DNA from 2 places in the Ensifer sp. 38_S197 genome. Region 1 is predicted to be linked to the other one. Evidence: riboswitches for the same ligand, from Rfam matches in the RefSeq annotation. Region 1 holds a riboswitch; the other holds the start of a gene.
What was found. Region 1 has a riboswitch for FMN ahead of AC1Z3V_RS30260 (6,7-dimethyl-8-ribityllumazine synthase). Riboswitches for the same ligand answer to the same signal wherever they lie in the genome.
Positions count from the first base shown of each region.

Region 2: another riboswitch for FMN. It lies ahead of AC1Z3V_RS23645 (DMT family transporter); the one in region 1 lies ahead of AC1Z3V_RS30260 (6,7-dimethyl-8-ribityllumazine synthase).

Region 1 is NZ_JBXOVZ010000002.1:3,546,648-3,551,198, forward strand. Features, by position in the region: gene AC1Z3V_RS30250 (ABC transporter permease) at 1-270, shown strand, start outside; gene AC1Z3V_RS30255 (ABC transporter ATP-binding protein) at 282-1,343, shown strand; FMN riboswitch at 1,467-1,616, shown strand; gene AC1Z3V_RS30260 (6,7-dimethyl-8-ribityllumazine synthase) at 1,708-2,181, shown strand; gene AC1Z3V_RS30265 (low temperature requirement protein A) at 2,555-3,838, opposite strand; gene derI (D-erythrulose-4-phosphate isomerase) at 4,053-4,496, opposite strand; gene AC1Z3V_RS30275 (triose-phosphate isomerase) at 4,540-4,551, opposite strand, start outside.
Region 2 is NZ_JBXOVZ010000002.1:2,178,242-2,182,792, forward strand. Features, by position in the region: gene lon (endopeptidase La) at 1-1,052, shown strand, start outside; gene hupB (DNA-binding protein HupB) at 1,273-1,548, shown strand; FMN riboswitch at 1,671-1,875, shown strand; gene AC1Z3V_RS23645 (DMT family transporter) at 1,963-2,868, shown strand; gene AC1Z3V_RS23650 (esterase-like activity of phytase family protein) at 2,945-4,551, shown strand, end outside.

The sequences.
Region 1 (4,551 bases):
GCCACGATCCTGGCAAAGATCATCCTGCCGAACGTGCTCGTCGCGGTGCTTTCGGGCGCCTTCCTGACCTTTGCCATCGTCATCGGCGAATTCACCATGGCGGCGCTGCTCAACCGGCCGGCCTTTGGCCCCTACATGCAGCTTCTCGGCGCCAACCGCGCCTATGAGCCGGCAGCACTCGCCGTCATCGCATTCGGCATCACCTGGGGCTGCCTCGGCCTCATCCAGCTCGTTTCGCGCTTCCAGAAAAGCGCGCCCCCCAAGGCCTGAGGACCGCACTCATGAGTTTCCTGTCACTCACCAGCATCAAGAAGTCCTTCGGCCCGGTTCAGGTCGTGCATGATTTCAACATGAACATCGAGAAGGGCGAGTTCGTCTCCTTCCTCGGGCCCTCGGGCTGCGGCAAGACGACCGTGCTTCGCATGATCGCCGGTTTCGAGACGCCGACCAGCGGCAAGATCGTCATCAACGGCCGCGACCAGAATTCGCTGAAGCCCAACCAGCGCAACATCGGCATGGTGTTCCAGGCCTATGCGCTGTTTCCCAACATGAACGTGCAAGACAACGTCGCCTTCGGCCTCAAGGTCGCGGGCGTCGACAAGTCGGAGATCGAGGCACGGGTGAAGCAGATGCTCGGGCTGATCAAGCTCGAGCACCTGGCGGACCGCTTCCCCTACCAGCTCTCCGGCGGCCAGCAGCAGCGCGTGGCCCTTGCCCGCGCCATTGCGGTCAAGCCGCAGGTGCTGCTGCTCGACGAGCCGCTTTCGGCGCTCGACGCCAAGATCCGCGTGTCACTGCGCGAGGAAATCCGGCAGATCCAGCAGCAGCTGGGCATCACCACCGTCTTCGTCACCCATGATCAGGAAGAGGCCCTGTCGATCTCCGACCGCATCGTCGTCATGAATGCCGGCCGCGCCGACCAGATCGGCACCCCCTTCGAGATTTACAACACGCCGTCGACGCGCTTCGTCGCGTCCTTCGTCGGCACGCTGAACATCATCGAGGGCAAGGTCGCCGATCCGGCTTCCGGGTCCGTGACGATCGGCAACCAGCAGGTGGCGCTCAAGGACCCGATTGCCGGCATGAAGGGCGGCGACAGCATCTCGCTGGCGCTGCGTCCCGAAGCGGGCTCGATCGCCGAGGGCGCGAAGGGCGATACCGCACTTGCCGGCGAGGTCGTCTCGACCAGCTTCCTCGGCTCGGTCATCCGCACGCGCCTGCGCGTCGGCGGCGACGTCATCTCCTTCGACATGTTCAACAATCCGGGCGTCACCCCGCCGGTCTCCGGCGACAATGTCACGCTGCGCTTCGCCGCCAAGGATCTGCTCGTCATTCGCGAGTGAGTGAGCCGGACGTCATCGGAACGATATTTTCCGGTGACGTCGGTCCCGGGAAAAATCTGTCGTGATTTCCGGCATTTTCGTCGCACCGTGCGTTTGACCGCGCACGGCCGGGCTATATAGTCGCGTTGTTCTCAGGGCGGGGCGAAATTCCCCACCGGCGGTAGCGGCTGAAAGGCCGGAGCCCGCGAGCGCCTTTGGGTTTTACCCTGGGGGTCAGCAGATCCGGTCGAATTCCGGAGCCGACGGTCACAGTCCGGATGGAAGAGAGCAAGCAGGAACGTGGGCCCCGCGACGGGACCCCGCGCGCATGCATGTTCGCCCGACGGGATCATTGGAAACGCCAAACCCTGAAAGGCTTGAGACCATGACCATTCTGTCCCAACCCGCCGCCAAGATCGCGATCGTCCGTGCCCGCTGGCATGCCGATATCGTCGACCGCTGCGTCGATGCCTTCGTTGCGCAATGGACGAAGCTCGGCGGCTCGGCCGCCGATGTCGAGATCTTCGACGTGCCGGGCGCGCTCGAAATTCCGCTGCATGCGCAGACGCTTGCCAGGACCGGCCGCTATGCCGCGATCCTCGGCACCGCCTTCGTCGTCGACGGCGGCATCTACCGCCATGACTTCGTCGCCGGCACCGTCCTTGACGGCATGATGCGCGTACAGCTCGACACCGATGTACCGGTACTTTCCGCTGTGCTGACGCCGCACAATTTCCAGGAAAGCGAACCGCTGATCGCCTTCTTCCGCGAGCACTTCGTCGTCAAAGGCACGGAAGCGGCCAACGCCTGCGCCCAAATCCTCGACGCCCGCGCCAAGCTGGCGCTGGTCAACGCCTGAGCGACCGCCACGCCTGTGAGGTACCGGCGCTCGGCTCGCCCCTCATCCGGCCTACCGGCCACCTTCTCCCCGCAAGCGGGGAGAAGGAGACGCGCCGCACCCTTGTCACCTTGACTAACCCTTGGTCTTCGAGAACAGCGTCCACACGGGGGTCGATCAAAGGCTCCGGGCCGGCGAAAGAACTCGTCCCCTCTCCCCGCCTGCGGGGAGAGGGTTAGTCCTCGGGTTGACCCCGAGGAGAGGGGCAAGCGCCCTACTCGCTCCACGTTCGCGGTCCGCGCGCTGTCGCAATCAGACCAGTTGATTCAACCTCTGAACCACCTGAATCACCGCGTCAGCACCGAAGAACAAGCCGTTGTTTCGATTCGCAAAATCAATGCGTCGCCCCACCCTCATGCAGGCTGCGCTCCAGCGCCGCCATGCGGTGCCGGTGCCCCGCCACCTCGTAGCCGACGATGGTGACGACAGGCGCCAGCGTCAGGATGATCAGGCACGCGGCCATGTCGAGCCCGGCCATCGCCGCGGCTACGGAGGCGACCAACACCAGCGCCGTGCCCACGAGCAGCCAGAGATGCAGCCGGTCCGCCTGCTGCAGCAGATAGGCGTACATCGCGTAGAGAAGGCCGATGTAGAACGCGACGGGCACCGCGACCGTCAGCACCGTTGCGACCGAGCCGATATGCGCCTTGTGCTCGATATAGTAGGCCGCCACATGCAGCCCGGCGCCGGTTGCGACGATCGATGCGAAGATCGGCATGTGGCCATAGCCCCAGACGAAGGACCGCTTGAGACGGTGGTGGTGCAGGATTTCGGCGCTCGGCAGCAGGAAATAGATCCACCACATGCCGAAGGTGAGCCCCGTGCCCGCGAGGCAGACGAGCGCGACATCGAGGTTCCAGCCCTCGCCCTCGACCACCGCGGAGATCGAGGCAACCGTGCCGACCACCCCTTCCCCGAGCGCGATGATCGCGAGCAGCCCATAGCGCTCGGCGATGTGATGCGCATGCCAGGGCGTTCCGCCATACCGTATCTCGGCGATATAGGGACCGAGCATCTCGATCGCCGTCAGCACGACAACCATGGCAAAGGTCACCGCCAGCGAGAAATCAAAGAAGATCAGCACGATCCAGCCGAGTTGGGCAGCGCTGATCGCCTTCACATAGACCATGCACGCCTCGCGCCGCGCCGGGTCCTGCCGGCTGGCGCGCAGCCACTGGAAGACCATCGCCACGCGCATGACGACATAGCCGAGCACCATGACGCCGTTGTTGAGGTGCTCGCCCTTGTCGATCGACTCGAACATCGGCGGCAGGCCGATCGCCAGGATCAGGACGCCGACCATCTGCACCATGGTGACGCTGCGGAAGATCCAGTCATCCGTGTCGTAGGCCGAGGCGAACCAGCTGAAATTGATCCAGGCCCAGCAGATGGCGAATGTAGCGAAGCCGAAGCCGATCAGCCCGGCGATGAAGTGGCCCTCGGCGAAGAGATGCGCGAGCTGCGAGGCGGCAAGGCTGAAGGCGATGACGAAAGTCAGGTCGAACAGAAGTTCGAGCGTCGTTGCCGTCCTGTGATGTTCGTGCGTGTCGCGGCCCCTCATGCGCGAGACATGGTGATGCGCGCTTTGCTGCGGCCCGGTCGAGGTTGTTTCAGTCATGCGGCGGCGCCCTTCGTTTGACGATCCGCAAGAATGTTCAAATATTTACGGAAGCTTCGTCAAGACGACGGACAATCCCGAACATGAAAACGCCCGGCATTGCTGCCGGGCGTCTCGTCACGATGCCTGAGGGAGGATCAACGGGCGTCGCGAGAACTGTGATGCCTTGATATACGTGAGCGGGACGCGGGCGGAAAACCGCACACACTTTTCCTCATCCCGCTCTAGCAGCATCGAGACGGTCGATCGCCTCGACATTGCCGGCCGAGGGGCCGTTCGGGTCGAATTCGGACGCGAGCCAGGTATCGACGATCGACTTCGCCAGTTCCGGCCCGATGACGCGGGCGCCCATGGTTATGATCTGGGCGTTGTTCGACTTCGCCGCACGCTCGGCCGAATAGGTGTCATGCGTCAGCGCTGCGCGAATACCCGGCACCTTGTTGGCGGAGATGCAGACGCCGATGCCGGTGCCGCAGAACAGGATGCCGCGATCGTGCTTGCCCTCGACGACCTGCTGCGCCAGCTTCTGCGCGAGATCCGCATAGTAACCGGCCTGGCTGAGGTCCACGACCTCCACGTCGTCCCTGCCCGCAAGATGGGCGGCGATCACATCCAGCAGGGGCTTGCCGGCACTGTCCGCCCCGATTGCAATCTTCATGATTGTTCCTTTCCATTCTTGAGGAACTGCCGCTGCTGAAGGCTCAGATCGCCTT
Region 2 (4,551 bases), 1.4 Mb from region 1:
ACCACTACCTGGAAGTCGAATACGACCTGTCCAACGTGATGTTCATCACCACGGCCAACACGCTGAACATTCCGGCGCCGTTGATGGACCGCATGGAAGTGATCCGCATCGCCGGCTATACCGAAGAGGAAAAGCTGGAGATCGCCAAGCGGCACCTGCTGCCGAAGGCGATCCGCGACCACGCTCTGCAGCCGAAGGAGTTCTCCGTGAGCGACGGGGCCCTGATGGCGGTCATCCAGACCTACACGCGGGAAGCCGGTGTCCGTAACTTCGAGCGCGAATTGATGAAGCTCGCCCGCAAGGCGGTGACCGAGATCATCAAGGGCAAGACCAAGACGGTCGAAGTCACGGCGGACAACATCAACGACTACCTGGGTGTGCCGCGCTTCCGTCACGGCGAAGCCGAACGCGACGATCAGATCGGCGTGGTCACGGGTCTTGCCTGGACCGAGGTCGGCGGCGAACTGCTGACGATCGAAGGCGTCATGATGCCCGGCAAGGGCCGCATGACGGTCACCGGCAACCTGCGTGACGTGATGAAGGAATCGATTTCGGCGGCGGCGTCCTATGTCCGTTCGCGGGCGATCGATTTCGGCATCGAGCCTCCGCTGTTCGACAAGCGTGACATCCACGTGCACCTGCCGGAAGGCGCAACGCCGAAGGATGGCCCGTCGGCTGGTGTCGCCATGGCAACCGCGATCGTATCGATCATGACCGGCATCCCGATCTCCAAGGATGTGGCGATGACCGGCGAGATCACGCTGCGCGGCCGGGTGCTGCCGATCGGCGGTCTCAAGGAGAAGCTGCTCGCGGCTCTTCGGGGTGGCATCAAGAAGGTGTTGATCCCCGAAGAGAACGCCAAGGATCTCGCCGAGATCCCGGACAACGTGAAGAACGCGCTCGAAATCATCCCGGTTTCGCGGATGGGCGAAGTTCTCGAACACGCTCTGGTGCGCAGGCCGGAGCCGATCGACTGGGACCCGGCAAACGAGCCGGCGACCGTCGCAGCGGTTGATTCGCAGGACGAAGCGGGTTCTTCGATCGCCCACTAAAAAGTGCCAGGCAATGGGCGCCGCGCCCTCACGCGGCGCCGATTTTGCAGAAAAATTGGGAAGACCGGCCTCTGGCCGGTCTTTTTTGTTGTAAAAGCACGCCGCAAGCCTTGCATTCCAAGGGATTAGGCGCAATTGGGAAAGGCAAGACGCGGGCGATGCGCAAGCCGCCGCGCCTTAAAACACAGTCGTTTCGAACCAATCTGAAAGGGGTGGAAACATGAACAAAAATGAGCTCGTGTCTGCCGTTGCTGAGAAGGCCGGACTTTCCAAGACCGACGCATCTTCTGCAGTTGATGCAGTTTTCGAGACCATCCAGGGCGAGCTGAAGAACGGCGGCGACATTCGCCTGGTCGGCTTCGGCAACTTCTCGGTTTCGCGCCGCGAAGCCTCGAAGGGCCGCAACCCGTCCACGGGTGCGGAAGTTGATATCCCGGCTCGCAACGTGCCGAAGTTCACGGCCGGCAAGGGCCTGAAGGACGCCGTCAACGGCTGATCAGATTTGCTTGGCGGCCGGACACGAGGCCGGCAGTCCAGGTATTCGAGGGTTCGGCGAAAGCCGGACCCTTTTGCATTTCGAGGGGCTCTTGCAGCCTCCCGCCATTTGCTCTACGGCTTGCCCATTCTCAGGGCGGGGTGAAAGTCCCCACCGGCGGTAAGGGCACGACAGCGCCGCGCGTCTTTCACGGCGCGCCAAGGTCGCGGTAACGCTAAGCGGTGGCCCAAGCCCGCGAGCGCCTCTCTCCTGGAACAGGGGGAGGGGTCAGCAGATCCGGTGCAACTCCGGAGCCGACGGTCATAGTCCGGATGAAAGAGAATGGTCGTCGGCACGAAGGGCAGGGCTGCCCGGCGTCGTGCCGTGCGCTCATGCGTCCTGATTTGTGTTTGTCCGTTTCTCAGGGTGCATGACGTGAATCAGACTTCCCTCGGCTTTTCCTCCTCGCGTGCCATGGCCGGAGCCGGCTTCATGGTGCTGGCCGGCATAGCCTTCGCCGGCCTCAACGTCGTGACCCAATGGCTGACGATGACGCTCGGCTTTCCCGCCGCCGCCACGGCCTTCTGGCAATATGCCTTCGCCTTCCTGTTTTCCCTGCCGTTCCTGCGCCGTGCCGGACTTTCGGCGATGCGCACCGATTACCCTTGGCGCCATGTGGTGCGTGTGGCGCTCGCCGCCTTCGGCGTCGGAGCCTGGGTCTCCGGCCTCGCTCACGTGCCGATCTGGCAGGCGATCGCCCTGGTCATGACCTCGCCGTTCTTCATCATCCTTGGCGCTCGCCTGTTTCTTGGCGAGCGCGTCGGCCCGGCGCGCTGGACCGCGACGGCGGTCGGATTTGCTGGCGCCATGATCATTCTCGAACCCTGGTCGGACAGCTTCACCTGGGCGGCCTTGCTGCCGATCCTCTCCGCGTTGCTGTGGGGCGCGTCGTCACTCATCACGAAGAGCCTGACGAGCACCGAGCGTCCCGAAACGATCACCATCTGGCTGCTTGTTCTCCTGACCCCGATCAATGGCGTCATAGCGCTGACGGCTGGTTTTGCGGTTCCGGACGGCGCGGCACTCGGCCTTCTCGTGCTCGCCGGGGTTCTCACCGTTTTCGCGCAATATCTGCTGACACTGGCCTACACGGTTGCTGACGCAGCCTATGTGCAGCCCTTCGATGATCTGAAGCTGCCGCTCAATGTTTTCGCCGGCTGGCTGGTCTTTGGCTACGCGCCGACCGGCTATCTCTGGATCGGTGCCGTGCTGATCCTCGCAGCCTCGCTGTTCATCATGCGCAACGAAATCAGGCGCGAGCGGGAGACCGCCGCCGCCTGAGTGGTGCAAAACCGTTCGGCTGTCATTCGGCTGTCATCCCCATCGCGCAGAAACCCCATGTTTTTCAGTAGTGTCCATGGGGGATTTTATGACCAATGCATCGCGCGTGGCGGCACTTGCCGCCATCCTTCTCGCTTCCGCGGCTTTTCCCGCGGCGGCCGAGCCCGTATTCAACCGGATTGCATCCTTCGCTGTCGCCGACAATCTGCCTGAAGGCGACGCGCGCAAGGCGCCGACGTCCGCCGAGATCATCACGGCCAGCGAGGACGGCAATACGCTGATCTACTCGGACAGCCCGGGCAAGCGCGTCGGCCTGATCGACATCACCGATGCCAAGGCGCCGAAGGCTGCCGGCACGATCTCCTTCGATGGTGAGCCGACCTCCGTCACCGTTGCCGGCGCCAAGGCGCTCGTTGCGGTCAACACGCGCGAAAGCTTCGTCAAGCCTTCCGGTCTTCTCGCTGTGGTCGATCTCGCTTCGAAGAAGGTTGAGGCAACCTGTGACCTCGGCGGTCAGCCGGACTCGGTCGCCGTCAACAAGGATCGCACGCTTGCAGCGATCGCCATTGAAAACGAGCGTGACGAGGACGTGAACGAAGGCAAGATCCCGCAGATGCCGGCCGGCGACCTGGTCATCCTGTCCCTGAAGGACGGCGTTGCCGATTGCGGCGCGCTGAAGCGTGTGACGCTGACAGGTCTTGCCGAAATCGCCGGCGAGGATCCGGAGCCGGAATTCGTCTCCTTCAACAGCAAGGACGAGATTGCGCTGACGCTGCAGGAAAACAACCACATCGTCATCATCGACGGCAAGACCGCGACGGTGAAGACGCATTTCTCCGCCGGCACGGTTGACCTCAAGGACATCGACACCAAGCGCAACGGTGCGATTGCCTTCAAGGACGAACAGCCGGGCCGCAAGCGCGAGCCGGATGCGGTGAAGTGGCTCGATGACAACCGGATCGTCGTCGCCAACGAAGGCGACTACGAAGGCGGTTCGCGCGGCTTCACGATCTTCGATACGACCGGCAAGGTCCTCTACGAATCGGGTGCGAGCTTCGAGCATGCCATTGCCGCGATCGGCCACTATCCGGAGAAGCGTTCTTCTGCCAAGGGCGTCGAGCCCGAGGGCCTGGACGCGGCGAAGTTCGGTGACGACAACCTGTTCTTCCTGCTTTCGGAGCGTGCTTCGGTCGTTGGCGTTTACAAGGACACCGGTGCGGAGCCCGAACTGCTGCAATTGCTGCCGTCGGGCATCTCGCCGGAAGGTGCCGTCGCCATCCCGTCGCGCAATCTGCTTGCGACCGCAAACGAAGTCGACCTCGTCGAGGACGGTGGCGCACGTTCGCACGTGATGATCTACGAGCGCGGCGAGGGCGAGGCAGCCTATCCGCAGATCCGCTCCGCCGAGAAGGACGGCCTGCCGATCGGCTTTGGCGCACTCTCCGGTCTCGCCGCCGTCTCGGACAAGCCAGGTTTCCTGCGCGCCGTCAACGACTCGGTCTTCTCGTCCCAGCCGACGATCTTCACGATCGACGCAACGCAGAAGCCGGCCCTCATCACCGAAACGCTCACGATCACCCGGGACGGCGCGCCGGCTCAGAAGCTCGACATCGAGGGCATCGCCAATGACGGGGAAGGGGGCTTCTGGCTCGCATCCGAGGGCAACTCCGACAAGCTCTACAA